4 regions of the Streptomyces sp. NPDC001770 genome follow, and region 1 is predicted to be linked to each of the others. Evidence: riboswitches for the same ligand, from Rfam matches in the RefSeq annotation. Region 1 holds a riboswitch; each other region holds the start of a gene.
What was found. Region 1 has a riboswitch for cyclic di-AMP ahead of ACWCSV_RS24270 (transglycosylase family protein). Riboswitches for the same ligand answer to the same signal wherever they lie in the genome.

Region 1 (7,427 bases):
GACGGAGGCTGGTGCCCTCACGGGCAGTGGATCAGCCCTTGAAGCGGGGGAACGCGGAGCGGCCGGCGTACACGGCGGCGTCGTCGAGGATCTCCTCGATGCGCAGCAGCTGGTTGTACTTGGCGACGCGGTCCGAGCGGGCCGGGGCGCCGGTCTTGATCTGGCCGCAGTTCACGGCGACCGCGAGGTCGGCGATGGTGACGTCCTCGGTCTCACCGGAACGGTGGGACATCATGCACTTGAAGCCGTTGCGCTGGGCGAGCTCGACGGCGTCGAGGGTCTCGGTCAGCGAACCGATCTGGTTGACCTTGACGAGCAGGGCGTTGGCCGAGCCCTCCTCGATGCCGCGGGCGAGGCGCTCGGGGTTGGTCACGAAGAGGTCGTCGCCGACGATCTGCACCTTGGTGCCGAGCTTGTCGGTGATGACCTTCCAGCCGGCCCAGTCGTCCTCGTACAGCGGGTCCTCGATGGAGACCAGCGGGTACGCGGAGACGAGCTCCTCGTAGTACTCGGTCATCTCGGCGGCCGAGCGGGACTTGCCCTCGAACTCGTACTTGCCGTCCTTGTAGAACTCGGACGCGGCGACGTCGAGCGCGAGCGCGATGTCGCGGCCGGGGACGAAGCCGGCCTCCTTGATGGCCTCGACGATGAGGTCGAGGGCGGCGCGGTTGGACTCGAGGTTCGGGGCGAAGCCGCCCTCGTCGCCGAGGCCGGTGGAGAGGCCCTTGGTCTTCAGGACCTTCTTCAGCGTGTGGTAGGTCTCGGCACCCCAGCGAAGGGCCTCGGAGAAGGACTCCGCGCCGATCGGGGCGATCATGAACTCCTGGATGTCGACGTTGGAGTCGGCGTGCGACCCACCGTTCAGGATGTTCATCATCGGAACGGGCAGCAGGTGCGCGTTCGGGCCGCCGAGGTAGCGGAAGAGCGGGAGGTCGGCAGCCTCGGAGGCGGCGTGGGCCACGGCGAGCGAGACGCCGAGGATGGCGTTGGCGCCGAGCGAGCCCTTGTTCTCCGTGGCGTCCAGGTCGCACATCGCCTGGTCGATCAGGCGCTGCTCGGTGGCGTCGTAGCCGACGAGCTCCGGGCCGATCTGCTCGATGACGGCGAGGACGGCCTTCTCGACACCCTTGCCCAGGTAACGCTTGGGGTCACCGTCGCGAAGCTCGACGGCCTCGAACGCGCCGGTGGATGCGCCGGACGGAACGGCAGCACGGCCCGTGCTGCCGTCGTCGAGACCAACTTCGACCTCGACCGTGGGGTTACCCCGCGAGTCGAGGATTTCCCGGGCTACGACGACGTCGATGGACGGCACGAGCATCTCCTTCTGGGATGTGACGCTGACTGTGCGGGGCTCTTGAGCCTTGCGACTAGAGCCTAACCGGACACAGGACATCGGCCAGCCGACCGTCCGTCCAGTGACACGGCGAGCCTACACATTGTTTCCGTACGGAACATAACGTGTGGCGATACGGCGTCCGGCGGTCTGCCGTACGGCCGGGGAAGGAGGCTCCTCCTTCTCCTCTTCGAGGGCCGGCTTCCCCTCCCCCCGGGGCCGGGGTGCTCCGGGAAAAGGCCCTGGCCCGGCGTGCGGGGGGAGTGCGCGCCGGGCCAGGGAGTGGGAAAGGGGTGCCGCCGGACACCCCCGTTCCGGGGAGGAGAGGTTCGTGACTACTTCAGGTGGAGCTGCTGACCCGGGAAGATGAGGTCGGCGTCGTCGACGATGTCGTGGTTCAGCTTGAACAGCTTCTGCCAGCCGCCCTTGACGCCCTGCTTCTCGGCGATGGTGCTGAGGGTGTCGCCGGTGACGACCTTGTACTCGCCGTCGCCCTTCTCGACCTTGTCACCGGTGGGCGTGGTGACGGTCTCGGACTTCTCGGCGGCGGGGCGCTCCTCGCTGCGGGAGGCGGCCTGCGAGTCGGTGGAGCGGTCCGGCGTCGCCGTGGAGGCGCTGTCGTCGGTCGCGGTGGAGCCGGCGTTCGCGGAGGTGCCGGTGCTCGCGGAGGAGGAGCCCGTGTCGACGCCCGGGTCCACACCGTCGTTGGTGAGGTTTCCGGCGCCGGCGCAGGACCAGGCGCTCGGGCCCTGGAGGTCGAGGAGCACCTCGGCGGTGGCGATCTGCTGCTCCTTGGTGGCCAGGTCGGCGCGGGGAGCGTACTTCGTACCGCCGGCGGCGGCCCAGCTGGACTGCGAGAACTGGAGGCCACCGTAGTAACCGTTGCCGGTGTTGATGGACCAGTTGCCACCGGACTCGCACTGGGCGACGGCGTCCCAGGTGGCGACGGAGGCGGCGGAGGCGTTGGTGGCGCCCATCAGCGGAAGGGCGATGGCGGCACCGGCTACGCCGGCGAGCGTGGCCACACGGACGGCCTTGGACGAGCGGCGGTGCTTACCCTTGCTGGACAGCAGCATGGAAGATCTCCTCACCGACGCCTACGAGGTGAGCTGTCGGGTTCGGGCCAATGAGTTGCCCGGCCACACGTCCTTGCGTGTGGCTTCACCCCTAGCTGGTCCCGGCCCGCCCGCCGTTTCCGACGGGCCGTCCGATTCCGGCGGCTTACCTGGGTCCCCCGCTCCTGCCTACGGCGCTTTCGCGTCTGTTCCCTTCGACCGACGGCAGGATTCGGCGTGACGGTCGACGGGGCCCGCGGTGCGAGCGGCTCTGACCGTAAACAGAGGGAACCCCCACATTCAATGATGGACATATCAGACAATCAGACCTTACTGGCCATGCCTGAATAACCGTTTCCGCAGGTCAAAGCGGACATCCGCGAACCCCCGTGACCACGACACGCCGAAACAGCGAAGAGACCCATGTCTCACTTTCGCAAAAGTGGACATAGGCCCCCTAACTGCCCCTCTTTTCGGGCGGTTTTCCCGAATTTGATCAGTTGGCGGGAGCGGTCTCCGCCGTGTCGGGAACGGTCTCCGGCGTGTCGGAAGTGGTCGCGGTCGTCGTGGAAGCGGTCGACGTCGTTCCGGTGGCCGTCTGCGTGGTCAGGTCGAGCTCCTGGCCGGGCAGGATCAGGTCGGGGTCGGAGCCGATCACGTCCTCGTTGGCCTGGTAGAGCTCGGTCCAGCCGTCCGACAGGTGCTGCGCGTCGGCGATCGCCCAGAGGTTGTCCCCGGACTGGACGGTGTACGTCCCGTCCGTCGCGAGCGCCGTGTCGTCCCGCGCGTCGCTGTCGCCGCGCGAGGCGTGCCGGCCGGAGTCGCGCGAGGCGTCGGCGGCGGCCTCGTCCGGGTCGGGCGTCCCGCGGTGCTTGCCGCCCGTCGTGGTGTCGCCGGTCGCCGCGTCCGTCGCGCCGTCCGTCGTACCGGCCGACGCGCCGCCCTTCGCCCCGCTCCTGCCGGGCGTGGTGCTGCCCGGGACGGCCGAGCCGGAGGGCGAGGGGGTGACGGAGGCGTCGGGGCTCGGCGTGGCGCTGCTCCCGGTCGAGCCGGTCGAGCCGGAGGCACCGGCCGAGCCCGAGGTGTCCGTCGACTCCGTGGTGCCGGCCGAGGCGGGTGCGCCGTCCGCGTCCGGGATCGTGCCGGCCGAGGCGCCCGCGTCGGAGACGGAGCCCGGGTCCACGCCGATGAGCGAGCCGACGGGCGCGAGACCGGAGATGACCGCGCACCCGGGCCACGCCTGCGGGCCCTTGGCGTCGAGCACCTTCTCCGCCACGGCTATCTGCTGGGTGCGGCTGGCGAGGTCCGCGCGCTGCGCGTAGTCCGTACCGCCGTAGGCCGCCCAGGTCTCCTGGGAGAGCTGCAGTCCGCCGTAGTAGCCGTTGCCGAAGTCGGCGCTCCAGGTGCCGCCGCTCTCGCATTCGGCGACCTTGTCCCAGGTGGTCGCGTCCGCGGCGCCGGCGCTGCCCGCGGCGAGGAGCGGAATCGCCAGGGCGGAGCCTGTCACGCCGGCTGCGACGACGATGGCGGGTGCCTGGCGAGGGCGGCGGTGTCTGCCGTTCGCGGAGCCCATGGGAGTGCCTTCCGTGTGACTGACGGGTGAACTGATGCGTCGAACCGTGAACCTAGCGGGACTCGAACGTGTGTCACAAGTCGATGCCTCGCAGATCACGTGAACATCACAGTGTTGACGGAGCGTCACTTCCGCCGAGCGCCGGTCCCGGTGTGAACTCCACCGGAAGGGTGCGCAGTCCACGCATGATGAGCCCTCCGCGCCACCGCAAATCGGTGGTTTCTCCCGCAAGACGCAGGTCAGGAAGACGTCTCAGCAGGGTCGCGAGGGCGGTCCGGCCCTCCAGCCGGGCGAGCGGCGCACCTACGCAGTAGTGGATGCCGTGGCCGTAGCCGAGGTGCTGATTGTCACGGCGAGCGAGGTCGAGCGTGTCGGGGTCCTCGAAGCGCGCGGGGTCGCGGTCGGCCGCCGCGAGCACCACGAGGACGGGGTCGCCGGCCGCGATCTCCTCGCCGCCGACGGTCAGCGGTTCGGTGGCGTACCGCCAGGTGGCGAGCTCCACCGGGCCGTCGAAGCGGAGCAGCTCCTCGATGCCGGTGGCGAGCAGCCCCTCCTCCCCCGCCGCCAAGGACGCTTCCAGCCGGGCGCGTTCCCCGGGGTTGCGGAGCAGGGAGTAGGTGCCGTTGCCGATGAGGTTGACGGTGGTTTCGAAGCCGGCGAAGAGAAGGATGAAGGCCATGGCGGCGGCCTCGTTCTCCGTGAGGTGCTCGCCGTGGTCGCTGGTCCTGATGAGTTCGGAGATCAGGTCGTCGCCCGGGTTCTCCCGTTTGCGGTGGATGAGTTCGGCGAGGTAGGCGCGCATCCGCTTCACCGAGCGCGCCACTCCGCCGCGCGGTCCGCCGCCGTGGCGGATCATCATCCCGGCCCAGTCCCGGAAGTCGTCCTGGTCCTCCTCGGGCACTCCGAGCAGGTCGCAGATGGCATAGATGGGGAGCGGGAACGCGAAGTCGTGGATGAGGTCGGCGGTGCCCCCGGCCACGAACCGGTCGATGAGCCGGTCCGTCAGCTCCTGTACGCGGGGCGCGAACTCCGCGACCCGGCGCGGGGTGAACGCCTTCGACACGAGCCGGCGCAGCCGGGTGTGGTCGGGCGGGTCGATGTTGAGCAGATGGGTCATCAGCTCGGCCTTGCGCTCCCCCGGAATCCCGGTCTTCCCCTTGGCGTGCGCCGACCCGGCGTGGTGGACCGGGTTCTTGGAGAGCCGGTTGTCGGCGAGCGCCTGCCGCGCGTCGGCGTACCGGGTGACCAGCCAGGCTTCGACTCCGCTGGGCAGCGTGGTGCGGTGCACCGGGCTGTGCTCCCGGAGCCAGGCGTACGCCGGGTACGGATCGGTGGCGAACTCCCAGGTGAAGAGTTCGGGGGCGGCGGGCGCGTGGTGCGCGGGGCATCCGGCCGGGGCGGGGCCGCCGGGCTCACGGCCGGGCTCGGGCGCGGGCTCGCGCTGAGGTTCGGCGGGGTTTCCGTGCACCGGCCGTTCACTCATCGACGGTGTCCGGCGCGGTGCTGACGCCCTCCGCCGCGAGGATCGCGTCGCGGTAGGTGCGGGCCGCCGCGCGCAGCGCGGCTTCGGGGTCGACGCCTTCGGCCTCGGCGCGGACGGCGAGGGCGAGCAGCTCGTAGCCGAGGGTGTCACCGGCGGGCGGGGTGACGTCCAGGTCCGACCCGCGGACCCGGCTGCCGAGCTTCGCCGCGAGGGCCAGCGCCGGCTGACCGAGCGGAATGCCCTCGGTGACCGAGTCGCGTTGCTTCTCGACCGCTTTGGTACGCAGCCAGTGCGCGTGGACGTCGTCGGGGGTCTCGGCGGTGGCGTCGCCGAAGATGTGCGGGTGGCGGCGGATCAGCTTCTCCACCAGCCCGCCCGCGACGTCGTCGACGGAGAAGGGAGCGTCCTCGTCCTCCTCGGCGATCCGCGCGTGGAAGACGACCTGGAGCAGGACGTCCCCGAGCTCCTCGCGGAGTTCGTCGCGGTCGCCGTCCTCGATCGCCTCGACCAGTTCGTACGTCTCCTCGATGGCGTACTTGGCGAGGCCCCGGTGCGTCATCCGCAAGGTCCAGGGGCAGTCCCGCCGGATCACGTCCATGACCTGGACGAGGTCGAGGAGCCGGGCGCCCGGCAGGTCGTACGAGCCGGGGAGCAGCTCGAGGTCGGGCATCCGCACCCGGCCGGAGCCGCCGAGGCGTGCGAGTCCGTCGGTGAGCCGCTGGTCGCCCTCGCCGCCGACCAGCACCACCACGGTCCGGTCGCCGGCGCAGGCGTCGACCAGTTCCTCGGCGGTCGGCTCGGCGTTCTCGACGGTGACGCCCGCCTCGCGCAGATACGGCAGCTGCACGTGGCCGGGGGCACCGCACAGCACGCGGTCGGCGGTGCGCAGCGTCTGCCAGGCGGGCCAGGACAGCAGTCCGGGTGCGACTCGGTGGCTGGCGGTGAGGAGGACGACCCGGCCGGGTGCTTCAGCGTTCACCCGTCGAACCTACCCCGGCGGTGTGTCAGCCCGCCGGGACGGTCTCCTGCTGCGCGGAACCGTCCGCTCCGGCACCGTCCCCGCCGGATGCGGCGGTGTCGGTTCCGGTGGCCTTGGCGAGCCAGGCCGGCTGGTAGGTGCCGAGGCGGATCTGCTGGTCGTCCCAGGCTCCGTAGCGCGGGTTGACGTCGATGTGCAGCGACTTCGACGCCTTGGTGAGCGCCGCCGTCACCTTCTGGGTGCCCTCCTGGGTCTGCAGGTCCGCGCCGAGCGATGCCGCCAGCTTCGGCAGCTGGACCTCCTGGCGCAGGTCGCCGTCGATCTGCTCCGGGGAGATCCAGCGCTCCTGGAGGAGGGTCGCGGCCAGCTCGTCCTCGCCGCCGTACTGGGCGACGGCCGCCTGGTGCACCTGCTGGAGCTCCTTGCGGCTGACGGTCACCCCGGCGTCCTCGGCCGCCCGGTCGAGGACCTGGCCGAAGATCAGCCGGTGCAGGGCGGCGCGCGGGAGCTGGCCGGACCCCTTCACCAGCTGGGCGGACTGCGGCGAACTCTCCTGGGCGGCGCGGACCTCGGCGACGTCGGCCTGGAGGGTGGAGACCTCGATCCGCCGGCCTCCGACGATCGCGGCGGCGCCGGGGTGGGCCTCGCCACCGCAGGCGGTGAGGACGGGTGCGGAGAGCAGGAGCGCGGCGGAGAGGGTGAGCGCGGTGCGACGACGGCGGTGCAAAGGAGCCTCCCGATGAGAGTTTGTGCATCAGTGCACAAAGCCTTGCGGTGATCGATGTTAGGCAGTGGTGGCCATGGGGGCCACTGGTTCGACCAACGATTCGGGAGGAGTTGGGGATGTGGTGCCGTCAGCCGCCGCGTACGTCCCGCTGGTGGGTCAGCTGACGGCGCAGCTCGGCGGGGAGCGGGTGGTGCGGGCCGTAGGAGCGCTCGGTGTCGTACAGCAGGGCCTGGAGCTGGGCGCGTCCTGCGGTGTGGTCGCCGACCGCGAGCAGCAG
Region 2 (7,427 bases), on a different contig from region 1:
AAGGCCTGGTTGACGGCGTACAGGCTCCCGGTGAAGCCGGAGTGCTGGAGGTTGCGGAGCACGGTCCGACCCACTCCGCCGGGGGCCCGGCCGGTGCCGACCACGGCCACCGAGGCGGGGGCCAGGAGCCGCTGGACGGAGCGGGCTTCGGCGCGCTGTTCGCGGGCGCGCTGCACGGCGAGCGACTCGGCCGTGGGTTCGATGTCGAGCGTGAGGTGGACCGAGCCGTCCTCGAAGCTCCGCTGCTGGGTGTAGCCCGCGTCCCGGAAGACCTTGATCATCTTCGTGTTGGCGGGCAGCACCTCGGCGGCGAACCGGCGGATGCCCCGCTCCCGGGCGACCGCGGCGATGTGTTCGAGCAGCACGGAGGCGACACCGCGGCCCTGGTGGGCGTCCTGGACGAGGAAGGCGACCTCGGCCTCGTCGGCGGGCGCGGAGGCGGGCCGGCCCCGGTCGTCGATCCGGTCGTAGCGGACGGTGGCGATGAACTCCCCTCCCACCGTGGCGGCCAGCCCCACCCGGTCGACGTAGTCGTGGTGGGTGAAGCGGTGGACGTCCCGGTCGGAGAGCCGGGGGTAGGGGGCGAAGAAGCGGTAGTACTTCGACTCGTCGGAGACCTGCTCGAAGAAGCTGACCAGCCGTCCGGCGTCGTCCGGGGTGATGGGCCCGATCCGGGCGGTGCCGCCGTCCCGCAGCACCACGTCCGCCTCCCAGTGGTCGGGGTACGCGTGATGCGGACTCTGCTCCGGCGTGGGCTGCATGGGCAAAGCCTACGGCGGCTCCGCGCTCCGGGAGAGGTCCGCGCTGGCCGCCCCGCGCGCTCGGGGCATACGGACGGGTGGCCGGCCACCGGTACCGCCGCCGGACCACTATCCGCACGACCGCCCCCCGCGGTCGTCCGTACGACTGCTGCCCCTGCGGCCGTCCGTCGGGTTGGGGGCCGGTTACCCGTCCGGCCACGGTCCGGCCGACCCTGCGGACACCGTCAGGCCGCCGCACGGACACCGTCCGGCCGTCCGTGCGGTCACCGTCCGGCCGTCCGCACGGTCACCGTTCACCCCGGCCGCCGGACCGCCGTCCGGGGTGAACGTCCGGGCCGTACGGGCAACGTCGCGGCCTGGCACGGGTCGCGGCGGATTCGGTGCCGGGGCAGGCTGGGAAGCCCACCGGGCGCCTCCGCCGCCGGGAGGGTACGCAGGTCCGCACCCCCATGCCACAATGGTCTAGACAAATCAATTACCGGTCAGGACATCGCAGATTCACGAAGGGCAGAACCATGGTTGAGCGCCGCGTCAACGTCGGATGGGCCGAAGGCCTGCACGCCCGCCCCGCTTCCATCTTCGTCCGCGCCGCCACGGCCTCCGGGGTCCCGGTGACGATCGCCAAGGCCGACGGCAGCCCGGTCAACGCCGCGTCGATGCTCGCGGTTCTCGGACTGGGCGCGGAAGGCGGCGAGGAGATCGTGCTCGCCTCCGAGGCGGAGGGCGCGGACGTCGCTCTGGACCGGCTGGCCAAGCTGGTCGCCGAGGGGCTCGACGAGCTTCCGGAAACGGTCTGATCCCCCTTCCGCCGGACTCCGCGACGGAATTCCCCGCTCGACCGGGCCGCACCGTTCCTCACGGACGGGGCGGCTCAGTCATTTCTCGGGCAGCCGCGAGGACGGAATTCCGACAGCACGATAAAGCACATGCAATTCGCTCTGCTCTTTGTATACGGCGCCATTGTTAATGGCGGACACCCGAGGTGTTTACGGGATGTTGCAAAGTGCTCACCCTGGACTGTTTCACCGCTCGGAGCGGGCGGCGCGGCCGGTGTGCGGCCAGCGAACGCTCCGCGTGCTGCACGGCCAGCCCCCTGGCGCGCTCCGCGTCGCCCCGGGCCACCGCGTCCACGAGGGCGCCGTGCTCGGCCCACGACTCGACGGGGCGGACCGGCTGCTCGACGGCGTACATCCAGGCGATCTTGTGCCGGAGCTGAGTCAGCAACGCGATGAGCCCGGGGCTGCCGGAGGCCTGGGCGAGCGTCTCGTGGAACCAGCCGCCGAGGGAGCGCAGATCCTCCCCCTCACCCCGGCGGGCCCTCTCCTGTCCCAGTTTGACCAGTCCGCGCAGGACCTTGAGGTGCGCCTCGGTGCGGCGCTGCGCGGCCCGGGCCGCGCCCAGCGGCTCCAGCAGGAGCTTCACCTCCAGGAGGTCGGCCGCCTCTTGCTCCGTCGGCTCGGCGACGCAGGCACCGGCGTGTCTGCGGGTGACCACGAACCCCTCCGACTCCAGGGTCCGCAGCGCTTCGCGCACGGGCACGCGGGAGACGCCGTAACGCCGCGCCAGGAGCTCCTCGGTCAGGCGACTGCCGCGTTCGTAGACGCCCGAGACGATGTCGTCACGGATTGCCGTGCATACCGAGTGCGCGGGAATGCGCATGTCCGAACCTCCGCCTTAATCCCCGCGAAACGCGGCCGATCGAAGCCTGCACCGTGACTCTATTGCAATCTGAGTGAATTTCCGATGGCGTACCGGAATTCGCACATATCTTTTGCCTGCGGAGCGGGTGGCCGGAGAGGTTTCGGGTGATATGCCGAAGCCCCGGCGAGGGCCGGGGCTTCGGGACGATCCGGGGCTGCCCCACGGCTGCCCCACGGCCGCACCGCGAAGCCGAACAGCAAGGCGGCGGGGTCGGACCGCGAGGTCACGGGGTCGGACGGTGAGGCCGCAGGTCAGACGGTGAGGCCGCGGGCCCGCAGATACGCCACGGGATCCATGTCGGTGCCGTACTCCGGGCCGGTGCGCGCCTCGAAGTGCAGGTGCGGGCCGGTCGCGTTGCCGGTGGCACCGGAGAGGCCGATGCGCTCGCCGGAGGAGACGCGCTGGCCGACGAAGACACCGAGGGAGGAGAGGTGGCCGTACTGGGTGTACGTGCCGTCCGTCATCCGCAGCACGATGTTGTTGCCGTACGCGCCGCCCCAGCCGGCCTCGACGACCGTACCCGCGCCCACGGCGAGGACGGGGGTGCCGGTGGCGGCGTGGAAGTCGACGCCCGAGTGGCTGCCGGAGGACCAGAGCGAACCGCCCGACTGGTAGCCGGTGCTGATGTATGAGCCCGCGATGGGCAGGTGGAAGGAGTTCAGGCGGGCGCGCTCGGCGGCGCGGGCGGCGCGCGCCTTCTCCTCGCGGGCCTCCCTGGCCCGTGCGGCGGCTTCGGCCTTCGCCTTCGCTTCGGCCTTCGCCCTGGCCTCCGCCCCGCGCTGCTGGGCCGCCGCCTGGTCGGCTATCCGGTCCGCGATGGAGTCCCCGAGCGACACCGCCTCGATGAGGCCGGTCCTGCCGGGCGACGGAACGGTGGAGTCGGCGGCGAGGGCCGGCGAGGCGATCGAGCCGACGACGCCGGTGGCGGCGAGGGCCGCGACGCCGGCGAACCTGGCGGTGGAGCGCGTCGGACGGCCCGGGGCACGATGCGTCCCGGTGGCACGGGTGAACGCCATGGAGGAGCGGGTCCTTTCCTTCCTTCTCGCCTACCGGGTTAGCTGACGGGTTCGGAGCAGGAAGGTCTCCTACGGGCGTTCGCGCCTCTCACGAGACGCGGGTGCCCGATTCACCCCAGGGACTTCACGGGTCCCCGGCTCCCCAGGCTCGCGCCTGACGGGGACTCGGCGATGACTGCCCGGCACCGCGAGTGCGGTACACAGTCGGCGGACAGCCGGATCGACGCTAGGCCGCAGCGCTTTCGATCACCAAACGGACAGGAAGTTTTGTAGCGTATCCCACAGGGCAGACAGCCACTCTTCCTTCCAAAGAGGACAAACGCCGCGACCCCGGTGGGATCTCTCCCACCGGGGTCGCGGCCGGGGCGTACCCGGTCGTGTGGTTGACGGCCGGTCAGCCGCTGACGACCGTCACCTCGCCGATGCCCAGCGCACGGACCGGATCGGCGATCTGCGCCGCGTCGCCCACCAGAATCGTCACCAGCCGGTCCACCGGGAAGGCGTTGACCACCGCGGCGGTCGCCTCGACCGTGCCGGTCTCGGCGAGCCGCGCGTACAGGTGGGCCTGGAAGTCGTCGGGCAGCTGCTGCTCGACCTGGTCGGCGAGGGTCGCCGCTACGGAGGCGGCCGTCTCGAACTTGAGCGGGGCCACCCCCACGAGGTTCTGCACGGCGGTCTCGCGCTCGGCGTCGGTCAGCCCGTCCGCCGCGAGGGTCCGCAGGACCTTCCAGAGGTCGTCGAGCGCGGGGCCCGTGGACTCGGTGTCCACCGAGCCGCTGATGGCCAGCATCGCCGCACCGGCGGGGCCGGAGTCCGGACCGCCGGCCGTGGAGCGGAGCACCTGGGCGAAGGCGCGCACGCCGTAGGTGTAGCCCTTCTCCTCGCGCAGCACCCGGTCGAGCCGCGAGGTGAGCGTGCCGCCGAGGCAGTACGTCCCGAGGACCTGGGCGGGCCAGACGCTGTCGTGCCGGTCCGCGCCGATACGGCCGATGAGCAGCTGCGTCTGCACAGCTCCCGGACGGTTCACGATGACCACGCGGCCGGTGTCGTCCGCGGTGATCGGCGCCACCGGGCGGGGGCTGCCGGCGTTGCCCGACCAGTCGCCGAGGGTGTCGGCGAGCAGGGCGTCGAGGTCGATGCCGGTGAGGTCGCCGACGACGACCGCGACCGCGGTGGCGGGGCGGACGTGCGCGTCGTAGAAGGCGCGCACGGCGGCCGCGTCGATCCGCCGCACGGTGTCCTCGGTGCCCAGACGCGGGCGCGACATCCGGGCGGTGGCCGGGAACAGCTCCTTGGAGAGCTGCTTGGCGGCACGGCGCGCGGGGTTGGCCTGCTCGTGCGGGATCTCGTCGAGGCGGTTGCCCACCAGACGTTCGATCTCGCTGTCCGCGAAGGCGGGGGCCCGCAGCGCCTCGGCGACCAGCCCGAGCGCCTTCGCCAGGCGGGAGGCGGGCACCTCCAGGGAGACCCGGACACCCGGGTGGTCGGCGTGCGCGTCGAGCGTGGCACCGCAGCGCTCCAGCTCGGCGGCGAACTCCTCGGCGCTGTGCTTGTCCGTCCCCTCGGAGAGGGCGCGCGCCATGATGGTGGCGACGCCGTCCAGGCCCTCGGGTTCGGCATCGAGCGGTGCTTCGAGGTGGATCTCGACCGCGACGACCTGCTGGCCGGGGCGGTGGCTGCGGAGCACGGTCAGCCCGTTGGGCAGGGTGCCGCGCTCGGGGGCCGGGAAGGCCCAGGGTCGGGCGTCGCCCGGGGCGGGCTGAGGGTGGAAGTCCATGGCTACTCCAGTCACGGCGGCGTCGCTCACTTGGCGGCCTCCTCGTGGGCGTCGGCGTCCGCGCCGTCCTCGGCACCCGTCTCGTCGGCCGGTTCGACCGGCTCGTAGACCAGAACGGCGCGGTTGTCGGGACGCAGCGTGGCCGCGGCGACCTCCCGCACCTCGTCGGCGGTGATGTCGAGGACGCGCCCCACGGCCGTCAGCGCGAGCTGCGGGTCACCGAACAGCACGGCGAAGCGGCAGAGTTCGTCGGCACGGCCGGCGACCGTACCGAGACGATCCAGCCACTCGCGCTCCAACTGGGCCTGCGCGCGCTCCATCTCCTCCGGCGTGGGGCCCTCGGCGGCGAACCGCGCCAGCTCCTCGTCGACCGCGGTCTCGATGCTCTCGACCTCCACGCCGCCGGACGTCTTGACGTCCAGCCAGCCCAGCGAGGGCGCTCCGGCCAGCCGCAGCAGCCCGAACCCGGCGGCCACCGCCGTACGGTCGCGGCGCACCAGGCGGTTGTGCAGCCGGGAGGACTCGCCGCCGCCGAGGACGGTCAGGGCCAGGTCGGCGGCGTCCGCCTCGCGGGTGCCGTCGTGCGGCAGCCGGTAGGCGGCCATCAGCGCGCGGGCCGGGACCTCCTCGTGCACCACTTCGCGCAGCTGCCCGCCGATGGTGCCGGGAAGGGTGCCGTCGCGCGGGGGCTTCTTCCCGTCGTGGGACGGGATGGAGCCGAAGTACTTCTCGATCCAGGCGAGGGTCTGCTCGGGGTCGATGTCACCGACGACGGAGAGGACCGCGTTGTTGGGCGCGTAGTACGTACGGAAGAACGTCCGCGCGTCCTCCAGCGTCGCCGCGTCCAGGTCGGCCATGGAGCCGATCGGCGTGTGGTGGTACGGGTGGCCCTCCGGGTAGGCGAGCGCGGTGAGCCGCTCGAACGCGGTGCCGTAGGGGACGTTGTCGTACCGCTGGCGGCGCTCGTTCTTGACGACGTCCCGCTGGTTCTCCATCGACTCTTCGTCGAGCGCGGCCAGCAGCGAGCCCATCCGGTCGGCCTCGAGCCAGAGCGCGAGCTCCAGCTGGTGGGTCGGCATGGTCTCGAAGTAGTTGGTGCGCTCGAAGCTGGTCGTGCCGTTGAGCGAGCCGCCGGCGCCCTGGACGAGCTCGAAGTGGCCGTTCCCCTTGACCTGCTTCGACCCCTGGAACATCAGGTGCTCGAAGAGGTGGGCGAGCCCGGTCCGCCCCTCCACCTCGTGGCGGGAGCCGACGTCGTACCAGAGGCAGACCGCGGCGACCGGGGTCAGATGGTCCTCGGAGAGCACCACGCGCAGGCCATTGGCCAGACGGTGCTCGGTCGCTGTCAGGCCGCCGGAGCCGGCCTGTGCGGTGGCCGTGTGACCCATGGGCATGTACGTCCCTTCGATCGCGGTACTGGACTTTCTGCCAGACCTGCCACTGTAAGCAAGCGCACGGGTACCTGGCGAAGTTCCCGTTCCTTCGATGTTGTGCTCGTTGGTTTGTTCTTGACGACTGATGTTGACGCGTGGTGCCGGCGCCCGCGTACGGGGGGTCGGTCCGAAGCGCCTGCTCCGGGCTCCGGCACGGCCTCCTGTGCGGCCTCCGTGACGGCCCTTCCGACGGCCCTTCCGAAGGCCTGGGAACCCGTGGGAACGGGCGCCCCGGCGGGTCCCGGCGGGGCGCTTGGGACGGGTCGAGGTCGGCGCTGTCGGCGGGGCGGTCCACAATGGTCCGCGTCAGAACCTCAGGTTGCCCGACAGAATCTGTGAAGGAGTCGCAGCCGCGATGGCCCGCCGCAGCACGAAAACCCCGCCGCCGGACGACTTCGAGGAGAAGATCCTCGACATCGACGTCGTCGACGAAATGCAGGGCTCCTTCCTCGAGTACGCGTACTCGGTGATCTACTCCCGGGCCCTGCCCGACGCGCGCGACGGCATGAAGCCCGTGCACCGCCGCATCGTGTCCCAGATGAACGAGATGGGGCTGCGCCCCGACCGCGGGTACGTCAAGTGCGCCCGCGTGGTCGGCGAAGTCATGGGCAAGCTCCACCCGCACGGCGACGCGTCGATCTACGACGCCCTGGTACGCATGGCTCAGCCGTTCTCCATGCGGCTCCCGCTGGTGGACGGACACGGCAACTTCGGCTCCCTCGGCAACGACGACCCGCCG
Region 3 (7,427 bases), on a different contig from region 1:
GACCGCTTCCACGCCGTGGGGGCGATGGACCCGCTGACCTGCCTCCCGCTCACCGCCCCCGCCGGGCCCTCGTGGACCTCCGTCTTCGGCGAGGAGATCGCGCGGATCGGCGCAGAGCGCCCCGACGTGGTCGCCCTCACCGCCGCCATGCTCCACCCCGTCGGGCTCACCGCGTTCGCTGCGGCCTTCCCGGACCGGGTCGTGGACGTGGGCATCGCCGAGCAGCACGCCGCGGTCTGTGCCGCCGGCATGGCCGCAGGCGGACTGCACCCCGTCGTCGCCGTCTACGCCACCTTCCTCAACCGCGCCTTCGACCAGGTGCTGATGGACGTGGCCCTGCACCGCGGCGGCGTGACGTTCGTGCTCGACCGGGCCGGGATCACCGGCACGGACGGCCCCTCCCACAACGGCATGTGGGACCTCTCGGTCCTCCAGGTCGTCCCCGGCCTGCGGATCGCCGCCCCCCGTGACGCCGACCAGCTCCGGGCGCAGCTCCGCGAGGCCGTCGACGTCGCCGACGCGCCCACCGTCGTCAGGTTCCCCAAGGAGTCCGTGGGGGAGACGGTCCCCGCCGTCGGACGCGTCGGGGGCATGGACGTCCTGCACCGGGGCGAGCGCCCCGACGTGCTGCTGGTGGCGGTTGGGGCGATGGCCCCGGTCTGCCTGCACGCCGCCGACCTGCTGAAGGGCTCGGGCATCGGGTGCACCGTCGTCGACCCGCGCTGGGTCCGGCCGGTCGACGAGCAGCTCGCCCCCCTTGCCGCCGGCCACCGGCTGGTCGCGGTAGTCGAGGACAACTGCCGTACCGGAGGCGTCGGCTGGGCGGTCGGACAGGCGTTGCGGGACGCGGGAGTGGACGTACCGCTGCGGACCTACGGGGTTCCCGAGGAGTTCCTCGCCCACGCCAAACGCGGCGAGGTGCTCGCCGACATCGGACTGACCCCGGTGGAGATCGCGGGCCGGATCGGCGCGGCACTGGCGGGACGGCCCGAAGACCCGGACCGCCGTACCGACGAGGAGACGGCGGGACCGGAGGCGGTACCGCGACGCGTACCGACGGCCGGGAACGGCACGGAACGAGGGCGAGAGCGAGGACGAGGACGAGTGGCGCGCGGAGAGACGAAGGAGACGAGCGGGGAATGAAGGACGACAGGACAGGCGGCGTCGGCAGCACCGGCACCACCCGGCGCACCGGCGACGCCGACGGCGTGGGCAAAGGATTCGATCTCGCGACGCTGCTCGCGGAGCGCGGCGCCGAACGCTACGAACTCCACGCGCGCCATCTCAACCACCAGCTGCCGCGCATGCTGCACACCATCGGCTTCGACAAGGTCTACGAACGGGCCGAGGGAGCCTACTTCTGGGACGCCGACGGCAACGACTACCTCGACATGCTCGCCGGATTCGGAGTGATGGGCCTCGGCCGGCACCACCCGGTCGTCCGCAAGGCCCTGCACGATGTGCTCGACGCCTCCCTCGCCGACCTCACCCGCTTCGACTGCCAGCTGCTGCCCGGCCTGCTGGCCGAGAAGCTCCTCACCCACAGCCCCCACCTCGACCGCGTCTTCTTCGGCAACAGCGGCACCGAGGCCGTCGAGACGGCCCTCAAGTTCGCCCGCTACGCCACGGGCAAGCCGCGCGTCCTCTACTGCACCCACGCCTTCCACGGCCTCACCACCGGCTCGCTCTCCGTCAACGGCGAGGACGGGTTCCGCGACGGCTTCGCCCCGCTGCTCCCGGACACCGCCCTCGCCCTCGGCGACCTCGACGCGCTGCGCCGCGAACTCAAACGGGGCGACGTGGCGGCGCTGGTCGTCGAACCCATCCAGGGCAAGGGCGTGCTCGCGGCGCCGCCCGGCTTCCTGCGGGAGGCCCAGGAACTCCTGCACCGGCACAAGGCGCTGCTGATCGCGGACGAGGTGCAGACCGGTCTCGGCCGGACCGGCGACTTCTACGCGTACCAGCACGAGGAGGGGGTCGAGCCGGACCTGGTCTGCGTCGCCAAGGCACTCTCCGGCGGCTACGTGCCGGTCGGAGCCACCCTCGGCAAGGACTGGATCTTCAAGAAGGTCTACTCGTCCATGGACCGGGTGCTCGTCCACTCCGCCAGCTTCGGCTCGAACGCCCAGGCCATGGCGGCCGGGCTCGCGGTCCTCTCGGTCATGGAGAACGAGGAGATCGTCGCCAACGCCCGGCGCACCGGCGACCTGCTGCGGGCACGGCTCGCCGCGCTGGTCGACCGGTACGAGCTGCTGCACGAGGTGCGCGGGCGCGGGCTGATGGTCGGCATCGAGTTCGGACGGCCGTCGTCCATCAAGCTGCGCGGCCGGTGGACGATGCTCCAGGCCGCCCGCAAGGGGCTCTTCGCCCAGATGGTTGTCGTACCGTTGTTGCAGAAGCACCGGATCCTCACCCAGGTCTCCGGCGACCACCTCGAAGTGATCAAGCTGATTCCGCCGCTGATCATCGGCGAGACCGAGGTCGACCGGTTCGTGACGGCCTTCGAGTCGGTCATGGACGACGCCCACAGCGGGGGCGGTCTGATGTGGGACTTCGGCCGCACGCTGGTGAAGCAGGCGGTGGCCAACCGCTGACACTTCCGAAGTGCTTTTGCCTCTGAGGCAAGAAATTTGCCTCAGAGGAAAGTCGGTGGCGCAATGGAGGCATGAATCCTCCTGACGGAGGGGTGGCCGACGACCTCCCCGGTGTCGCCCCCCGCCTGCGCGAGCTGCGCCGCAGCCGAGGCCTCACCCTGGAGGCCGCAGCGCAGCGCGCGGGACTCTCCCCGGCCCATCTCTCCCGGCTCGAAACGGGAAACCGGCAGCCCTCGCTGCCCGTGCTTCTCGGCCTCGCCAGGATCTACGGTACGACCGTCTCCGAACTCCTCGGCGAGATCCCCCCGGAACGCGACGCGATCGTGCGCGGCGGCCGGTTCGACGGGCCCGAGGCCGACGGATGGATGTACCGCCGGGCCGGCGGGCCCGGCCGCGCCATGCAGGCCCTGCGGGTGCGCGTCCCGTACGGCGCGCAGGGTGACCTGGTGCGGGTCCACCCGGGGGAGGAGTGGCTTTACGTCCTCGAAGGGCGGCTGCGGGTCAGCCTCGGCGAATCCACGCACGAGCTCGGGCCCGGCGACAGCGCCCACTTCGACTCGCTCACCCCGCACCGGATCGCCGCCGCCGGACCGGAGGGCGCCGAGCTGATCTTCGTGCACACCCTGTTGCAGAGCCCCGCCGCCGAGCTGTGCCTCGGCGACGGGACCCGCCGGCGCTGACCGCGCCCGGCACCCCGGTGCCGCGCCCATTCCTCGTACGCCCGGCCCCGGGCGCACGGCAGAGAGGACCGTCATGTCCGATTCGGAGCACTACGACCCGCTGACCCCCCGGCAGACCGGTGTCCGCGACACCCGGGACACCCAGGAACGGAAGATGCCGCGCGGGATGGTCATCCGGCTGGTCGCCTATCTGGTCGCCGGGCATGTTGTCGCGGCCTTCCTCTACATCCTGTTTGCCGTCGCCGGGGGCAACCAGTAGCGGAACCGTACGGACGCCGCCTACGCCTCGTCCAGCAGCCTCTCGCGCAGCCGCTCCCTGGTCTCGCCGGAGAGCCGCAGCCCCTCCGCGAAGTAGCGCTCCGACGTGCCCCAGTTCTCCTCGATGGTGGCGAAGGCGGCGTCCAGATAGTCGATGTGCGCCCCGAACAGCGGGTTGAGCAGGCTCATCACCTCGGTGGAGACCAGGGGGTCCGCGCTGTCGCCGCGCCGCAGGCGGTACCGGCGGTGGGCGTCGTTGGACTTGAGGTAGTCCGCCGCGATCGCCTCGCGCTCCACCCCGACCGCGAGCAGGGTCACCGCCATCGTCAGACCCGCCCGGTCCTTGCCCGCGGCGCAGTGCATCAGCGCCGGCACACTGTCCTCCGCCAGGGCGTGCAGGACCCGGCTGTGTTCGGCCGTGCGGTCGGTGATGATCGAGCGGTACGAGGCGAGCATCCGCTCCGTACCCTTGCCGTCGGCCAGCAGTGAGCGCAGCTGCGCGATGTCGCCCTCGCGCACCAGACGCCAGAAACCGGCCCCGTCGGCGGGGTCCGAGAGTGGGATGCGGACGTTGCGGACGCCCGGCAGCTCCACGTCGAAGCCGTCCAGCTTCTGGTCGGCCGCGTTACGGAAGTCGAAGACCGTGTGCAGGCCGAGCCGGCCGAGGAAGACGGCGTCCTCCGCGGTGGCGGCGGCGAGGTGGCCGCTGCGGAAGAGCCTCCCGTGCCGTACCCGCCGTCCATCGGTGGTGGGCAGCCCGCCCACGTCCCTGAAGTTACGGACCCCGCTCAGCTCGGGTTCGGCCGGCGAGAACTGCGGCACCTGCGTCACAGCGGCTCCTCGGTGCTTCTGCGCGCCGGCGCTGCTCGCCGACGTCGGCTCGTCGCGACCCTACGACATCGCTCCGCGGTACCGAAGGGGCGGCGGCAGGTCCTCGCGGACTGAAGAACCGTCACCAGTGATGTGCGCGACATGTCCGTATTGTACGGATTTCACGCAACATCATCCGTTTATAGGGGAGATGGCGGGTGATCTGGTGAGCGGGATCATATCCGTGACCGTGCGTGCCCGGGGCGCCGGAGGACTCTCCTTCCGTCGTGCGGAATGCCAAGATCCGTAATCCACGGAGGGTGACCGGAAAAGAGTGCTGAAATCGACGTGCGGATTCCGTTCCGCTTGTGATGGCTTGTTCCGTCCGGCCCGGCTCGATTACGTTCACCATCACTCCGGACGGACCGCCTAATCCTGCCGCCGCCCGGAATTCGCACTCACTATGCGTGGCAGGAGCGGGGGACCCAGGTAAGCCGCCGACCGGAGTTGTTCCGGCCGGCTCGGGGTGAAGTCGTGTTCAGCACGACCGGGCATCTCCAGCCCGAACCCGACAGCTCACCTCGTAGGCGCCGGAGAGGAATTCCCCCATGCCCATCCCGGGTAAGCACCGTCGTAAGAAGTCCGGCCCGATCGCTCGCGGCATCCTCGCCGTCGGAGCCGGCGGCGCCGTCGTCGCCCTGCCGCTCCTCGGAGCCACGGGTGCCCACGCCGCTGAGCAGTCGGCCCCCACCGCCGCCCAGTCCGCCCAGCAGTCCGCCAAGACCTACAAGGTCGTCCCCGGCGACTACCTGGCGAAGATCGCCGCCCAGCACAAGATCAAGGGTGGCTGGGAGAAGCTCTACCAGGACAACCGCGAGGTCGTCGGCGGCAACCCGAGCCTGATCCTCCCGGGCATGAAGCTGACGCTCGGCGCCCAGGCGTCCGGCTCGGCCTCCAGCGCGTCCTCCGCCAAGGCCGAGACCGCGAAGACCGAGACCGCGAAGACCGAGAGCAGCACCGCGGCCAAGACCGGGACGAAGGCCGCCCCGGCGGCCAAGACCGAGTCCGCCGCGACCACCACCAAGGCCGCCGACAGCAACAGCACCGGCTGGACCACCCCGGTCGCCAACGCGACCGTCACCACGCAGTACCACGCCTCCGGCTCCATGTGGTCCAGCGGTTACCACACCGGCTCCGACTTCAGCGCCGCCACCGGCACCGTCGTCCGCGCCGTCGGGCCCGGCACCGTCGTCTCCGCCGGCTACGACGGCGCCTACGGCAACGAGGTCATCATCAAGCACGCCGACGGCATGTACTCCCAGTACGCGCACCAGTCGCAGCTGATGGTCTCGGCCGGCCAGACCGTCACCGGCGGCCAGCAGATCGGCCTCTCGGGTGCCACCGGCAACGTCACCGGCCCGCACCTCCACTTCGAGATCCGCACCACCCCGAGCTACGGCTCGGACGTGGACCCGATCGCCTACCTGCGTTCGCACGGCGTCTCCATCTGAGACAACTCCCGATGACGGTCGTCACGATCCGTCAGGGCTTCGAGGGGCGGTACGCGCAAGCGTGCCGCCCCTCTACTTATTCCGGCTTTACCAAAAACTGACCGGGTGGGCTATCTCACCCCCCGTCAACCCCTTCTTACGGTCGCGTAGGTCACATTGGAAGAGGCAAGATATGTGGCCGTGGCAGACGATTCGAGAATCCAGAAGACAGACATCATCGGGTCGTACGCGGCGATCGGCGACAGTTTCACCGAAGGAGTCGGAGACCCCGGACCCGACGGGACCTATGTCGGCTGGGCGGACCGTTTCGCGGTTCTCCTGGCGGACCAGCTTCCCGTCCTCGACGAGGCGACGAGCTCCGATTCCCTGCGCGGGGAATTCCGGTACGCCAATCTCGCGGTACGCGGACGACTCCTCGACCAGATCGTCGAGGAGCAGATCCCCCGCGCCAAGGAGCTCGCACCGGACCTGGTGAGCTTCTGCGCCGGGGGCAACGACATCATCCGGCCCGGCACGGACCCGGACGACCTTGCCGAGCGCTTCGAGCGCGCGGTCGCCGACCTCACCAACGCCGTCGGCACCGTCATGGTCACCACCGGATTCGACACCCGTGGTGTGCCGGTCCTGCGCCACATGCGCGGCAAGATCGCCACGTACAACGTGCACCTGCGGGCCATCGCGGACCGCTACCACTGCCCGGTGCTCGACCTCTGGTCCCTCCGCTCGATCCAGGACCGCCGCGCCTGGGACGACGACCGGCTCCACCTGTCCACCGGAGGGCACACCAGGGTGGCACTGCGCGCCGCGCAGGTCCTCGGTCTGGAGATCCCGGCCGACCCCGACCAGCCGTGGCCCCCGCAGGTCCAGCGGAACACCTTCGAGGTGCGGCGCGACGACATCCACTGGGCACGCGAGTACCTCGTGCCGTGGATCGGCCGCCGGCTGCGCGGCGAGTCCTCCGGCGACGAGGTCGCCGCGAAGCGCCCGGACCTGCTGCCGCTCTGAGCCGCACACGTGCCCGCCGCGACGCGCCGGGCGCTACACCAGGGGAAGCCGGAGACGTGACGGGCCCGCCGCGGCGGGCCCGGCCGGCGTCGCCGGAACCCGCTCCAGGACACCTCCGGCGAACACGTCGTACAACGGCAGCGACTCCAGGTGCACGTACCCGATGTGGCAGTCGCAGACCGCCAGCGGGCAGGTCCTCGGGCCGAGCGCCCGGCGGTAGCTCCCGTCGTAGAGACTGCCCAGCTCCGCCTTGACGAAATGGCACCGGCGCACGGTGCCGTCCCCGTCCACCGAGATCACCGACTCCCCGGTCCGGCACGGCAGCCCCGCCGAGCGGTGCGGATGCCGGCTGTACGGGAACAGCGGGTCGAGCGCCGTCCAGCGCTCCGCCTCCGCGTCCGTGTACGTACGCCCCTCGGCGGCGTTCACCCACAGGTACACCGGCTCCGGCAGGTCCGCCCGCAGCCTCCGTGCCTCGGAAAGGTGTTCCTCGAAACCGACGACCCCCACGCTGTACCGCACCCCTGCCGCGGTCAGCTCCCGGCACTTGCCGAGGAACCGGTCGTACG
Region 4 (7,427 bases), on a different contig from region 1:
GGAAATGCCTCGCACGCCTGCGCGGTCCGTGTCGCCCGGCCGAACGCGTGGACGGGCGCCCGGACGGCCGGGGCAACCGGTCAGCCGCTTCCATGCGCGGCGTGCAGGGGCTCGCGGCGCGGCGCGGAACTCATTGCCTCGCCGGTCCTGACCACCCGGCGTGCGCCGGGTGGCGGGGGGCGCTCACAGGGGAGTCGTGCGCTCCCCCCTATGGACGACGAGGAGTCGCCGCGCGGCGCGGTTCGGGCCAGCCTGGGCGGGGCGCGGTAGGTTCCGCAGCCGTGGCGGGACAGGGCAGGAGAAGCGCAGAGGTGGGGAAACCGCTGTACGAGCATGGCTGGATGGCCGGGGGTGTGGGCGCCCGGCGTTTCGTACGGATGCTGCCTGCCCTGCTCATCGTCGGCGGACTCGTCTTCGACATCGCGTCACCGCCCCGCTTCACGGCGGTGCCCCTCTTCGTCGCCGCCCCTCTCATCGCCGCGCCGTTCGCCTCCCGGGCGGGGACCATCCGGGTCGGTGTCGCCTCGCTCGCCGCCGTCATCGTGATGCGGGTGTACGTGGGCACCATCGGGCAGATCGTCCCGATCATCGAGACGCTCACCGTGTTCACCACGGCCGTGCTGGCGCTCGTCATCAACGGAGTCGTACGGCGCGGCAACGAGCAGCTCGCCTCCGCCCGGATCATCGCGGAGACCGCCATGCGCGCGGTGCTGCCCGTCCCGGCCGAACGGGTCGGCGGGCTCCATGTCGCCGCGCGGTACGAGGCGGCGCAGGCGGACGAGTACGTCGGCGGCGACCTCTTCGCCGTCGCGGACACCCCGTACGGCGTACGCCTCGTGCTCGGTGACGTACGCGGCAAGGGGCTCGACGCGGTCGAGGCGGTGGCGGTGATCATCGGCGCCTTCCGGGAGGCCGCCGAGCAGGAGGAGACGCTGGAGGGCGTGGCGCAGCGGCTGGAGCGGGCGCTGGCCAGGGACGCCGCCCGGCGCGGGGGGCTGGACCCGGTGGAGGGGTTCGTCACCGCGGTGCTCGCCGAGATCCCGCAGGGCTCCGCGACCTTGCGGATCGTCAACCGGGGTCACCCCGAACCGCTGCTGCTCCATGCCGGAGGAGCGCTGGACGTGCTGCGGCCGAGCATGCCCGCGCTTCCCCTCGGCATGGCGCTGGGCGCCTGGCCGGACCAGGTGGACGAGTGGGAGCTTCCGCCGGGCGCGACCCTGCTGGCCTACACGGACGGGCTCTCCGAGGCGCGTGACCGGGCGGGCGTCTTCTACGACCCGGCGGAGCGGCTGCGCGGGCGGATCTTCCCTGGTCCGGACGAGCTGTTGACGGCACTCACCGACGACGTCCGGCTGCACACCGGGGGCCGCTCGACGGACGACCTGGCGCTGCTCGCGGTCGCCCGGCCGGCGGAGGACCAGCCGGAGCGCCGGACCACCGTGCCGATCGTGGGCCGAGGGGGCGGCTGACGTGGTGGTGCGGGCCATCGTCCCGAGGCACTCCCGGGCTGCTCCGGGCCCACTGGGCGGGTGCGGCGACGGTCCGTAGCAGGCCGGTGCCGCTCGATAACATATGACACACCGTCAGAAAAGCAGGAGCGCACCGACAGTCCGCAAGTCGCCCCGATGAGTGGTGATATGCGGTGGTAAATCCCGCCCCGAAGTGGGAATGATCAAGGGGAACGGCTTGGAATCGGAGCCGTCTGTCTATTAACGTTCGATAACGCAGCGCGGTCGTCCCAGCCGTCGTCAGAGACGGCGCCGTGCGCGAGCGCCGAATTCCGCGAGGGAACCGGGGAACCACCTTCTTGGGGTGAATCGGGCACCTGTGTCTCGTCAGAGACGTCAGGCGCCCGTAGGAGACCTTCCTGCTCCGAACCCGTCAGCTAACCCGGTAGGCGAGAAGGAAGGAAAGGAGTGCGCCCCCGTGGCGTCCAACCAGCCTGCCCCAGAAGCCCCGTCACCCTTTGCCACCCTCGACGGTTTCGGTTCCCCCGGCGACTCCGACAAGGCGTGGGAGGAATGGAACCCCACCGAGGATTCCCTCCGCCCCGTACGCGGCCGGCACCGCGTGGCGAAGCAGCGTGGTCTCGCGCGTAGTTCCACCGTCCTCGGGGTCGGCGTCATCGCGGCCGTCGGTGCGGGCGGCATGGCCACCGCGCAGAGCAAGCCGCCGGTCTCCATCTCCCTTCCCGATTCGCTCGCGGACAACCTTCCCGACGTCAAGTCCGTGCCCGGGCTGGGCGCTCTGTTCACCGCGGCCGAGTCCGACGACACCCCCGCCCCGGTGGCGGCGGCCGCGCCGTTCACCACGGCCGGGCTCACCACGGCCGAGACCGAGCAGGGTGCCACCGACGCGGGCGAGGCCCTGCGCGCCCGTATCCTCCAGCAGGCGGAGCAGCAGCAGTCCGCCGCCGACGCGGACGCGAAGGCGGCCGAGGAGGCGGCGGCCGCCACCAAGGCCGCCACCGAGGCGAAGAAGCAGCAGGACGAAGCGGAGGCGAAGGCCGCCGCCGAGAAGAAGGCGGCCGAGGAAGCCGCGGCGAAGAAGGCCGAGGCCGAGAGACTCGCCAAGCTCGCCGCCGCCTACTCGCTCCCCACCTCCGCGTACACGATCACCTCAACCTTCGGCGAGGCCGGCACGATGTGGGCCTCCGGGCAGCACACCGGCCTCGACTTCGCCGCGCCGACCGGCACCCCGGTCAAGGCCGTGCACGGCGGAACGGTCAAGTCCGCAGGCTGGTCGGGCTCGTACGGGTACCGCACGGTCCTGGAGCTCGAGGACGGTACGGAGATCTGGTACTGCCACCAGTCCTCCATGGACGTGGTCGTCGGCCAGCAGGTCAGCACGGGCGACACCATCGGCCGCGTCGGAGCCACCGGCAACGTCACCGGCCCGCACCTCCACCTCGAAGTCCACACCCCGGACGGCACCGGCATCGACCCGATGGCCTGGCTGACCGGCAAGGGCCTCGCGGTCTGACGCTCGGCGTACCGCTCACCCCCGATCGCCGGCAGCCCTGACGCTCTACCCCCCCAGGACGTCAGGGCTGCCGGTCTCTTCCCCCTCCCCGGACCACGGGCTCCGGACGGGCTGCGGACAGGCTCCGGACGGGCTGCGGACGGGCTCCGGACCGAGGCCCCCGTCGGTGGCCGGCCACGATCGGAGCCCCGGACCGGAATACGTCCGTCCGTCCGCTCCGTTGAACCCCTCATGACTTCTTCTCTCCGCAAGCTCGGAACGTCCGGCCTCGAGGTCTTCCCCCTCGCCCTCGGCGGCAACGTCTTCGGCTGGACCGCCGACGAGGCCCAGTCCTTCGCGGTCCTCGACGCCTACACCGCGGCCGGCGGCAACTTCGTCGACACCGCGGACGCGTACTCGGCCTGGGTCCCCGGCAACCAGGGCGGTGAGTCGGAGACCCTCATCGGCAAGTGGCTCAAGGCCCGCGGCAACCGCGCCGACGTCGTCGTCGCCACCAAGGTCGGTGCCCACCCCGCGTACCGGGGGCTCGCCACCGGCACGGTCAAGAGTGCGGTGGAGGAGTCCCTGAGGCGGCTCGACACCGACTACATCGACCTCTACTACACCCACTACGACGACGAGAGCGTCCCGGTGGAGGAGATCGTCACCGCCCTCGACCAGCTGGTGAAGGAGGGCAAGGTCCGCGAGATCGGCGCCTCCAACATCAGCCCCGAGCGCCTGCGCGCCTCGCTCGCGTTCTCCGAGCGCGAGGGGCTGGCCCGGTACGTCGCCCTCCAGCCGCACTACAACCTGGTCTCCCGCGACACCTACGAGGGCCCCGCGCAGGACCTCGCCGCCGAGACCGGTCTCGGCGCGGTCCCGTACTTCGCGCTGGCCTCCGGTTTCCTCACCGGCAAGTACCGGCCCGGTACGCAGGTGGAGAGCGCCCGCGCCGAGAAGGCCGGAGCCCACCTGGAGTCCGAGCGGGGGCAGAAGGTGCTGAGCGCGCTCGACGCCGTCGCCGAGGCGCACGGGGCCGAGATCGCCACCGTCGCGCTGGCCTGGCTCGCGTCCCGCCCCACGGTCGTGGCGCCGATCGCCTCGGCCCGTACGCCCGAACAGCTCCCCGCACTCCTCGCGGTCGCCGACCTCACGCTGACCGGCCAGGAGCTGGACCGGCTCACCGAAGCCTCCGCCTGAGCGCGGCCTACTGCGGCGGGTGCAGATAGGGGTTGTGCCCGCCGTACTGCCGGTGCGGCGGCGGCTGTTGCGGGGCGGGGGCCGGTGCGGGCGCCGGGCCCGGGGTTGCCCGCCGCCCGGGGGCGTACGAGGACGCCGGACCGGTTCCGTACGGCGCCGGGGGCGCGTAGCCCCGGGCCGGGTGGGCGCCGCGCGCCGCGTGGGCACCGCCGTGTCCGGCGTGCGCTCCGGGGCCGTACGGGACGGGTGCCGGGCGGCGGACGGCCGGGCGGAACACGCTGCGGGCCGCCTGGCCCAGTGCGGGGGCCGCGACGTCCCGGCGCTCCCACAGGTGGTGCAGCAACTCCTGCTCGCGCGCCGCGAAGTCGGCGCCCACCGCACCGCGCCGGGCGTCCCGCCGCAGCGCGGCCAGCGAGGTCGCGAACGACTCGTACTCCGCGACGGCACGGGCCGCCGCCCGGCCCCGGGCCCGGTCGGAAGCGCCGTGCCAGTGCCGTGCCAGGTCACGGGCCATGCCCCGGGCGCGCATCGAGCCCAGCGCGAGCGGCTCGGCCGGGGTGAGCCAGCCGGCCACCGCGTACGCCGGGAACTCGGCGGCGAGGGTCCGCAGTTCCCGCCTGCGCGACCAGATCGCCAGCCAGGTCAGCAGCCCGAACACCGGCATCATGAAGACGCCGTAGACCAGGTAGAAGCCGTACGGCCGCCAGGTCGCCGAACCGTTCCACAGGGCGTGCATGCCCATCGCGCACACCAGTCCCAGCAGTGGCAGCGCGATCCGGCGGACCCTGCGGCGGCGCCCGGCGGCGGCGAGACCGAATCCGATGCCCGTGAGCGCCGTGAACACCGGGTGCGCGAAGGGCGACAGGACGATCCGTACGAAGAAGGTGCCGACGGTCACCGAGGCGATGCCCACCGTCCCCAGCTGCCGGTCCTCGCCGAAGGCGCTGCCGAGATAGAGGATGTTCTCGCTGAACGCGAACCCGGTCGCGGTGAAGCCCGCCGCCACGATCCCGTCGACGACCCCGCCGAACTCCCGCCTGCGGAACAGGAAGAGCATCAGCACGGCGGCGCCCTTGGCGCTCTCCTCGACGATCGGCGCGACGACCGTGGCGCCCAGGGTGTCGGCGCCGGAGGGGTCCGCCGAGAGGTTCGCTATCCAGTAGGTCGCGAAGGAGTTCGCGACGATCGCGACCAGCGCCGCCGCGCACGAACCCCAGGCGAAGGCGAACAGCGGATTCCGCAAGGGCGCCGGTTCGACCCGGTCCAGCCAGCGGAACGCCGCCATCAGGAGCGGCACCGGCAGCACCGCGAGCCCGAGACCGACGAGGAACCCCTCGGTGCCCGTCTCCCTGCGCACCAGAGCCAGGATGAGCAGCCCGCAGATGGCCAGCGTCACGATCACCGCACCCGCGCGGAACGCCTTGCTGCGCCACACCATCCCGACGCGGCGCGGGCGGTAACGCCAGTGGGCTCGCTCCGGGACGGCCCCCAGGATCTCGCCGATCCGCTGCTCCTCGAGCACGGGGACGGCGGGCTGGGACTGCTGGTGCTGCTCTGACCCGGCGGACATGTCCCGACCCTAACGAGCGGGACCGACAAACGACCAGGAGGTTCCCGCCCGGCTCCCGTCGAGGGGCCGGGCGGGCTCCAGGACCTCTCAGACCCTGGCGAACAGCAGGTCGTGGACGACGTGGCCCTTGTCCAGGCCCTGCCCCTCGAACCGGGTCAGCGGCCGGAACGCGGGACGCGGGGCATAGCCGCCGTCGGGCCGGGTGTTCTCGAACCGGGGGTGCGCGGTGAGCACCTCCAGCATCTGCTCCGCGTACGGCTCCCAGTCGGTCGCGCAGTGGATCACCGCGCCCGGCTTCATCCGCCCCGACACCAGGTCCAGGAAGTCGGGCTGGATCAGCCGCCGCTTGTGGTGGCGGACCTTGGGCCACGGGTCGGGGAAGTACACCCGCAGCCCGTCGAGGGACTCCGGCTTCAGCATCTCGCGGAGCAGGATGATCGCGTCGCCGTTGGCGACCCGCACGTTGGCCGAGCCGGCCTGCTCGGCGAGGCGCAGGAGGTTGCCCTGGCCCGGGGTGTGCACGTCGACGGCGAGGATGCCCGTGGCCGGGTCGTCCGCCGCCATCTGGGCGGTGGCCTCGCCCATGCCGAAACCGATCTCCAGCACGACCGGCAGGCCGCCGAACATCTGGTCGAGGTCCAGCACGCTCAGGCCGTCGATGTCGAAGCCCCACTGCGGCCAGAGGCGCTCCAGCGCGTCCTGCTGGCCCACCGTGACGCGGCTGCGGCGCGGCTGGAAGCTGCGGATGCGGCGCTCGTGGTGCGAGCCGGCAGGGTCGGCGGCGGGGCCGCCGGGGAAGCGCGGCTCCTGGCGCAACCGACGCTGCCGGTCGAAGGAGGCGGCCCGGCGGGCCGCGGCGTCGGCCTCCGCTTCGGAGGCGTCCACGTCGGAGGCCGTCATGCCGGCCGGGACCTCGGCGGTGCTCGCGGCTGCGTTCACATCCGGGTCGACATCCGGGTTCACATCCGCGTTCACGGCTGCGTTGATGGCGGGGGCCTCGGCGGTCTCGTCGCGCGCGCCGGGCTCCGTACTGGGGTTCAGGGGCTGCTCAGACACAATGCCCCGATTCTACGGCGGGCGGCCTCCACCCCGCCCCCTGCGCCAGAGCCAGCACCCGCCGGGCGATCTCCCGCCCCACCGGCAGCGCCGTGGCGAGCGCGGCGTCCGCGGGAGTGTGGAGCACGTGCACGGTGTGCGGGGCCTCACGGATCAGGAAGTCCTCGACCGGAGTGCCGTCGCCGTGCAGCGCCTGGGCCCGCACTCCGGTGCGCGCCGGGCCCAGGTCCTCCTCGGTCACGTCGGGCAGCAGCCGCCGCAGCGCGGCCGCCACCGCCGCCCCCGTCGAGCCCGCCCGGCCGGTCTGCCAAGGGCGCCCGGTCTGCCAGGGACGCCCGGTGCGCCCGTCCGGAGCGGTCCGCCCGATCACGTCCGTCCGCTCCGCCGACCGCACCGCACCGGCCCCGACGAGGGGCGCCCCGTCCCGGGCGTACCTCTCGGGCCGGCGCGCGGTCCGCCAGGAGGCGGGCCGGGTCAGCGCGGAGAGCAGCCCGCCGGGATGGGCCGGCGGCACCGGCCGCCCGTGCGCCGTCGCGCCGGCCGGCCCCACGTGGACCGTGCCGTCGACGGACCGGACGATGCCGACGGCCGGCTGCGCCCCGGGGAACGGGTGCCCCGGGTACGGCACCGGATGGACCAC

Region 2: another riboswitch for cyclic di-AMP. It lies ahead of ACWCSV_RS30335 (M23 family metallopeptidase); the one in region 1 lies ahead of ACWCSV_RS24270 (transglycosylase family protein).
Region 3: another riboswitch for cyclic di-AMP. It lies ahead of ACWCSV_RS08475 (LysM peptidoglycan-binding domain-containing M23 family metallopeptidase); the one in region 1 lies ahead of ACWCSV_RS24270 (transglycosylase family protein).
Region 4: another riboswitch for cyclic di-AMP. It lies ahead of ACWCSV_RS33140 (M23 family metallopeptidase); the one in region 1 lies ahead of ACWCSV_RS24270 (transglycosylase family protein).

The regions. Positions count from the first base shown of each region.
Region 1 covers NZ_JBSFFN010000029.1:73,902-81,328, reverse strand. The annotation lists gene eno (phosphopyruvate hydratase) at 32-1,318, opposite strand; gene ACWCSV_RS24270 (transglycosylase family protein) at 1,669-2,409, opposite strand; cyclic di-AMP (ydaO/yuaA leader) riboswitch at 2,413-2,595, opposite strand; gene ACWCSV_RS24265 (transglycosylase family protein) at 2,885-3,961, opposite strand; gene ACWCSV_RS24260 (cytochrome P450 family protein) at 4,068-5,444, opposite strand; gene ACWCSV_RS24255 (nucleoside triphosphate pyrophosphohydrolase) at 5,437-6,423, opposite strand; gene ACWCSV_RS24250 (SurA N-terminal domain-containing protein) at 6,449-7,150, opposite strand; gene ACWCSV_RS24245 (protein kinase domain-containing protein) at 7,278-7,427, opposite strand, start outside.
Region 2 covers NZ_JBSFFN010000045.1:27,639-35,065, forward strand. The annotation lists gene ACWCSV_RS30320 (bifunctional acetate--CoA ligase family protein/GNAT family N-acetyltransferase) at 1-761, opposite strand, end outside; gene ACWCSV_RS30325 (HPr family phosphocarrier protein) at 1,277-1,558, shown strand; gene ACWCSV_RS30330 (GntR family transcriptional regulator) at 1,725-2,420, opposite strand; gene ACWCSV_RS30335 (M23 family metallopeptidase) at 2,714-3,478, opposite strand; cyclic di-AMP (ydaO/yuaA leader) riboswitch at 3,492-3,659, opposite strand; gene ACWCSV_RS30340 (M16 family metallopeptidase) at 3,873-5,255, opposite strand; gene ACWCSV_RS30345 (M16 family metallopeptidase) at 5,282-6,649, opposite strand; gene ACWCSV_RS30350 (DNA gyrase/topoisomerase IV subunit A) at 7,044-7,427, shown strand, end outside.
Region 3 covers NZ_JBSFFN010000006.1:154,438-161,864, forward strand. The annotation lists gene dxs (1-deoxy-D-xylulose-5-phosphate synthase) at 1-1,143, shown strand, start outside; gene ACWCSV_RS08455 (aspartate aminotransferase family protein) at 1,140-2,594, shown strand; gene ACWCSV_RS08460 (helix-turn-helix domain-containing protein) at 2,666-3,274, shown strand; gene ACWCSV_RS08465 (DUF6126 family protein) at 3,348-3,533, shown strand; gene ACWCSV_RS08470 (tyrosine-protein phosphatase) at 3,554-4,363, opposite strand; cyclic di-AMP (ydaO/yuaA leader) riboswitch at 4,775-4,945, shown strand; gene ACWCSV_RS08475 (LysM peptidoglycan-binding domain-containing M23 family metallopeptidase) at 4,951-5,853, shown strand; gene ACWCSV_RS08480 (SGNH/GDSL hydrolase family protein) at 6,034-6,858, shown strand; gene ACWCSV_RS08485 (STM4011 family radical SAM protein) at 6,892-7,427, opposite strand, start outside.
Region 4 covers NZ_JBSFFN010000064.1:16,131-23,557, reverse strand. The annotation lists gene ACWCSV_RS33145 (PP2C family protein-serine/threonine phosphatase) at 342-1,469, shown strand; cyclic di-AMP (ydaO/yuaA leader) riboswitch at 1,762-1,915, shown strand; gene ACWCSV_RS33140 (M23 family metallopeptidase) at 1,927-2,982, shown strand; gene ACWCSV_RS33135 (aldo/keto reductase) at 3,214-4,161, shown strand; gene ACWCSV_RS33130 (PrsW family intramembrane metalloprotease) at 4,169-5,731, opposite strand; gene trmB (tRNA (guanosine(46)-N7)-methyltransferase TrmB) at 5,819-6,631, opposite strand; gene ACWCSV_RS33120 (FAD-dependent oxidoreductase) at 6,780-7,427, opposite strand, start outside.